One region of the Caulobacter sp. P1_B12_2 genome, then DNA from elsewhere that is predicted to be linked to it. Evidence: riboswitches for the same ligand, from Rfam matches in the RefSeq annotation. Region 1 holds a riboswitch; the other holds the start of a gene.

Region 1 (3,201 bases):
CAGGAAATCGTCCTTCCAGTTGGCCGTCAGGGTCGGCTTGCGCTGGTTGATGTAGTCGAGCGGATTGCGATAGCCGGTGATCTTGTAGTCGATGTCGGTGGCCTTGAAGCCCAGMTCGACCTTCAGCTTGTCGTCGACCAGGCTCAGCGTGTCCTTCAGGAAGAACTGGGTGGTCTGGCGGGTCGAGACATAGTTGCGCTGCAGGTGGACCGGCTCGTTGAACAGCGGCGCGCCGTCGGGATTGCCGTTCTGCACATTGTAGCGCGCCTGGGTGCGGTGATAGTCGTCGTCCTCCAGCCAGAGCCCGGCTTCGATCTTGTTGAAGCCCACGCGCCAGGCGACCTTGCCGGTGACGCCCTTGCGGGTGCCGTCGATGCCCGACAGGCCGTACTGCAGGCCCTTGGGCGCGGTCAGGCCGGTGACGATCAGCCGCTCGGCGTTGTAGCTGGCCAGCGACGTCGCATAGGCCTCGGGCGAGACGCCGTAGCCTTCCTTGTCCTCGTAATAGCCGGTCGCGGTGACGTCGATGGCGTCGGTGACCGGGGTGTTCAGGGTCAGGCCGTACAGGTGATCCTGCCGGCTGTTGACCGCGAACTTGTAGTACTGGGCGTAGTTGGCGTTGGAATAGGGCACGCCCGCCGTGGTCTGCGGCAGGCTGGAATCCGTGGCCGCCGTGCCGAACGGCGTCGAGAGCGGGACGTTGCCCAGATAGGCGAAGTCGCGTCCCTTGCGGCCGAACACGTCGCCGGCTGTCCCGGCGTATTGCGCCTTGGTGATCGACGGGCTGTCATAGTCGAAATAGTCGTTGTGCACGGTCTGGAAGCTGATGTTGCCGCCGTTGGACAGGGCGTAGTTGATCTTGCCCTCGTAGTGCTTGCGGTCGATCGTCCCCGGGCCGCGCCACAGGTCGCCCTTGATGAGCGAGGCGCTGGCATAGGCCGAGAAGCCGGCGTGCTCGCCGGTCTCCAGGCGCAGGAAAGTGCGGCGCAGGCTGTCGCTGCCCAGGGTCTGGCTGACCGAGCCGCCAGCGGTCTCGGCGGGCTTCTGGGTGAAGTAGTCGACGATCGGCCCCAGCGAGGCGTAGCTGGGCAGCGAGACGTCGCCGGCCCCGGCCGAAGCCGTCACGCGGTTCAGGTTCTCGTTGTCGACATAGCGGTAGATCGGGCTGCCGCCGAACTGGTCGCTGCGGCCCATCGGAATGTTGTCCAGCAGGAAGCCGATCTGCTGGAAGTTGAAGGCGCGGACCGAGACCGAATTGCCGAACTCGTACATGCCCAGGGCGTCATTGGCCTGGACGTTGAAGCCGGGCAACGACTCCAGCATCTTCAGGCCGGTCACGCCGGCCGGGGCCGACAGCAGCGCCTCGCGGGTGATCGAGACCGTGGCGGTGGCGTGGTCGGTGCCGATGGCGACGCTGGCCTCGGACACCCGGGCTCCGGTCACGACCAGTTCGTCGACGGTCGAGGCCGCCTCCTGGGCCAGGGCGGGCGTGGCGCCGCCCAGCACCGAAGCGGCGAGCAGCAGGGCCCGAAAGTGGCGCGAGGCCGGCGAGGTACGCTTGTTTGTCATGACTATCCCCAATCATTTGACTGAGGCCAAGCTCGACGGTCCGTCTATCGCGGTAAATTCAGAAAAGCTGTTTGTGACCGCAATATAAACTCAAGCTCAAGTTACGCACATTCATGTATAGAATATGAACATTGGAAATGTAGAGTATTCGTTCTGCAAATGACGACTTCACGAAAACCGAATGGGTCATCGTGTTGAGGTCTGGCGGGTTTTGAAAATGAGCGCGAGCATTGCGGTTCAGATCATCGGCAGCCCAGAGGTGTCGCGGCGGGCCATGGTGGTCCGCCTTCCGCACCCCCGCTGTCCTTGGCGCCTGAGAGATTCAGCGGGGCCTGCCTGATCGACAGAGGGCCGCCTTGCTCCTTCGGCGAGGGCGCACGCAGACGCGCCCTGCTTTCCAGCGTTTCGAAGCCGTCGCGGTCCTTTTGCTTGAGCGTTTCCGGGGTGGTTTCGCCTTCAGCGCCGGGCCAGGCCCGATCTCTCCCGCGAGAGCCCGCCTAGCAGGGTCGGTGAGGACCCTTGCGTCAATCAGACCGGCGTCGATCTCGCGGCTTGAAGCCAGGCGCCGCCATCGGGCGCAGCGGAAGCCGCTTTTCGCGCCGTCCTGTCAGCCGAAAGTTCGCCCTCGTGCAAGTCGGGGCGCTTGGGAGCCACGCCTTTTTCGTCGGGCGCTCACGTGGGACATACCAATCCCCGGCCGCTTTCCTATTCTGCGCGCCGACGAGAGTCGCGGGGAGGGGCGAGGTTGGCTTTGCGAAGGATCATGGCGTCTGGCCTGTTGGCCGCCGCGCTTCTCGGCGGCGCGCCGGCGAAGGTCCTGGCCCAGGCGTCGGTCGTCGAAGACATCGTCCTTTCGCCCCAGGCCAGCGGCCGCTGGCTGCGGGCCGAGGGCGACCATGTCATCGTCTATTCCGACGAGTCCGCCGAGGTGCTGCGCCGCCAGGTGAGCGACCTGGAGGCGCTGGATCTGACCCTGCGCACGCTCTACGGCAAGCTGGACGCGCCACCGCCGCGCAAGTTTCCGATCTATCTGGTCCGACCCGTCGACCGGGGCGAGACCGACAACACCGTCTATCAGCGCTTCCTGCCCAAGGCGCCCGCCACGGCGCTGTTCATGGACGTGGCCGAGCCCGACGACATCTTCGCGGTCGTGGTCCGCGATAATTTCCGGTTCTTCGGCGTGGTCGACAAGACCGAGGGCGACGACGGCGTGCTCGGCGCCTATGCGCTCCATTTCTTCAGCGAGAACTTTCCGTTCCGCCAACCGCGCTGGCTGACCAAGGGCGCGGCCATCTATTACAGCTCGATCGACATTCGGCCGGGCAGCGTCGTGATCGGCAAGCCGCCCGCGCTGTTCGACACCGACCAGTTGGCAAGCAAGCTGAAACAGATCGACCGGGTCATCGCCGAGGCGGGCGACGACTGGACCTATCAGGAGAAGCAGCGCCGCGACGCGCAGTCGGCGCTTCTGGTCCGCTATCTCTGGTCGGACCCGGACCGCAAGGCCCGGCTCGCCACCTATCTGGACCGCATCCAAGGCGGCGACCGCGATCTCAACGCCACCTGGAGCGAGGCCTTCGGTCAACCAGCCGACAAGCTGGAGGCTTCGCTGGCGAACTTCCTGCGCGACGC
Region 2 (3,201 bases), on a different contig from region 1:
AGGGCCTCGCCCTGCTTCACGGTCTTGCCGACCTCCGGCACTTCGACGAACACCACGTCGCCCAGTTGCTCGGCGGCATAGGCGGTGATGCCGACGGTCGCGACATCGCCGGCGACTTCAACCCACTCGTGATCCTTGGTGAACTTCATGGTCTGGGCCCTTCTCTAGATTTTGCGCACGTAGCGAGTGGGAACGAACGGCGAGGCCACGACCTCGGCCGCCTGCGGCTTGCCGCGAACGATGACCTTCAGCGTCGAGCCGACCACCGCCAGGGCGGGGGGCACGAAGCCGATGGCGATGGCGCCGCCGAAGCTGGGGCCGAAGCCGCCGCTGGTGACCACGCCGACCACCGCGCCGGTCTCGTCGGCGATCTCGGCGCCTTCGCGGGCGGGGGCGCCTTCCAGCACCTTCAGATTGACGCGGACGCGCTTGAGGTCGCCGGCCAGTTCCTTGGCGATGCGCTCGGCGCCCAGATAGTCGCCGGCCTCGCGGCGGCTCTTGCCGACGGCGAACGGCATGCCGGCCTCGATCGGCGAGACCGTCTCGTCCATGTCGTGGCCGTACAGCGGCAGGCCGGCCTCCAGGCGCAGGCTGTCGCGGGCGCCCAGGCCGATGGCCTTCACGCGCTCGTCGGCCAGCAGGGTGTTCCAGATGCGCGCGGCTTCCGTGGCCGGCACCGAGATCTCGTAGCCGTCCTCGCCGGTGTAGCCCGAGCGCGAGATGATCGCGTCGGTCCCGAAAGCGGTCAGGGCGGCGGTGTCCATGAACACCATGCCGGCGGCCTGCGGCACGTGGGCGGCCAGGACGGCGGCGGCCTCGGGGCCTTGCAGGGCCAGGAGGGCGCGGTCTTCCAGGCGCTCGACGGTCGCCTCGCCCTCAAGGGCCTTGGCGATGATGGCGTAGTCGTTGTCCTTGCAGGCGCCGTTGACGACGATGAACAGGCCGTCGTCGTCGGGACGCGCGGTCATCAGGTCGTCGATCACCCCGCCTTCGGCGTTCAGCAGCACCGCGTAGCGCTGCTTGCCGGGCTTGAGACCCTGATAGTCGGCCGAGACCAGCTTCTCGAAGCTCTTGGCGGGGTTCTCGCCGCGCAACCGAGCCTGACCCATGTGCGAGACGTCGAACAGGCCCGCATGCTCGCGGGTCCACAGGTGCTCCTTCAGCACCCCGTCCTTGTACTGCACCGGCATGTGATAACCGGCGAACGGCACCATGCGGGCGCCGGCGGCGACGTGCGCCTCGTACAAGGGGGTCTTCTTGAGATCTTGGTCGGACACGCTTTGGGCTCCAATCGGGGTCGGCGACGCCGCCCGGCTTTCGCCAGGTGGTCTCGCCCCCGCTGTCCCTTTGACCTGAGAGATTTCGGCCCGGATACGGGCCTTGCTCCTTCGGCGGGCTTCCCTTGCGAGTTGCCTCTTTCCAGCGTTCCTAAACCCGCGCGGTCCTTTTGCCTGAGCGTTTCCGGGGCGGTTGCGCCTTCGGCCTCGAGACCAGAATCCCGATGTCTCCCGCGAGGGTCGAGGCGTGTTTGGGCGAGGGGGCGGACGGAGTCAACTGGAGAGGCGCGATCTCGCCGCCATCCTTGGCCCCGTCACCACCAAGCGATCGTTTGAGGTCGCGAAATGCGACCTCAAACAGCCTACATCCGCTCCGGCGCCTCGATGCCCAGGAGGTCCAGGGCCAGTTCCAGCTGCTTCAGCGTCGTCTCGGCCAAGGCCAGGCGCGAGGCTCGGATCGCCGGCTCGTCGGCGCTGAGGATCGGGCACGCGGCGTAGAACTTCGAGAAGGTCTGGGCCAGCTTGTAGGCGTGCTCGGCGATGAAGTTGGGGGCCTTCTTGTCGTAGGCCTCCGACAGGGCGCCTTCGAACGCGTCCAGCAGCAGGGTCAGGTCGCGCTCGGCCGGCTCGCCGACGATGATCGCCCCCGAGACGACCTTCTGCTCGGCCGCCTTGCGCAGGATGCTCTTGATGCGCACCGACTGGTACAGCAGGTACGGGCCGGTCTTGCCCTCGAAGCTGGTGAAGCGGTCGAGGTCGAAGACGTAGGAGGTGCCGCGGAAGTTCTGCAGGTCGGCGAACTTCAGGGCCGCGATCCCCACCTTGTGGGCGGTTTCCTCGAAAGCCTCTTCCGAGAGTTCAGCGCCCAGACCGGCTTCGCGGAGGCGCTCGCGGGCCTTCTCGCGGGCCATCTCGATCAGGTCGTGCAGCTTCAGGACGCCGCCGGCGCGGGTCTTGAACGGCTTGCCGTCGCTGCCGTTCATGGTGCCGAAGCCGATGTGCTCCAGCCCGCCCGGCTCGGCGTAGCCGGCCAGGTACGAGGCGCGGAACACCTGCTCGAAGTGGTCGGCCTGGCGCTGGTCCACGCAGTAGAGGATCAGGTGCGGGTCGAACGACTTGCGACGGTCCAGGATCGTGGCCAGGTCGGTCGTGCCGTACATGGCCGAGCCTTCCGACGACACGACCAGCAGCGGGTCGGGGCTCTCGACCTCGACCACCGAACCGTCGGGCAGCTTCTTCTTCTTGGTCTCGCCGGGACGGGCCACGCGGACGATCCGGGCGCCCTGGTCGTCGACCAGCAGGCCCTTGACCTCGAGCTGGCGGACCATCGGGGCGATCAGGTCCTGAACGTCGCTCTCGCCCTTCCAGAGGTCGAAGTCGACGCCCAGGGCATGGAACTCGCGCTCCAGGGCCACGCGGCTGATAGTGACGAAGTGACGCCAGAGCAGGCGATAGCCGAAGCGGCCGTTCTGCAGTTCGGCGGTCGCCTTGCGGGCCCGCTCCTTGAACTCCGGATCGTCCTTCTGGCGCTGCGAGGCGGCGGGGTAGAGGCGGTCGAGGTCTTCCAGGGTCACGCGCTGGGCGAACTCGGCCATGACCTTGGCCTCGTCGGCCGCGGAGAAGCCGCGCGGGGCCTCGATCAGGCGCTCGAGCAGGGCGCCGATGAAGGCGTCCTCCTCCATGATGGCGCTGATCAGCAGCCCCATCTGGAAGCCCCAGTCGCCGAAGTGGGCGTCGCCCACCACGTCGTCGCCGCGGAAGCGGTACAGGCGCTTGACCGACTCGCCGATGATCGAGGCGCGCAGGTGGCCCACATGCATCGGCTTGGCGACGTTGGGGCCGGCATAGTCGACCAGCACGCGACGCGGCGCGACCAGGGGCTCGGCCCCGGCGCGCGGATCGGCGGCGATTTCATTGGCGCGGG

What was found. Region 1 has a riboswitch for glycine ahead of AC1DZ6_RS13420 (TonB-dependent receptor). Riboswitches for the same ligand answer to the same signal wherever they lie in the genome.
Region 2: another riboswitch for glycine. It lies ahead of gcvT (glycine cleavage system aminomethyltransferase GcvT); the one in region 1 lies ahead of AC1DZ6_RS13420 (TonB-dependent receptor).

What each region holds. Positions count from the first base shown of each region.
Region 1 is NZ_JBFTZS010000192.1:3,256-6,456, reverse strand. Features, by position in the region: gene AC1DZ6_RS13420 (TonB-dependent receptor) at 1-1,581, opposite strand, end outside; glycine riboswitch at 1,977-2,065, opposite strand; gene AC1DZ6_RS13415 (tetratricopeptide repeat protein) at 2,333-3,201, shown strand, end outside.
Region 2 is NZ_JBFTZS010000077.1:3,481-6,681, forward strand. Features, by position in the region: gene gcvH (glycine cleavage system protein GcvH) at 1-149, opposite strand, end outside; gene gcvT (glycine cleavage system aminomethyltransferase GcvT) at 165-1,292, opposite strand; glycine riboswitch at 1,430-1,521, opposite strand; gene AC1DZ6_RS07050 (arginine--tRNA ligase) at 1,640-3,201, opposite strand, start outside.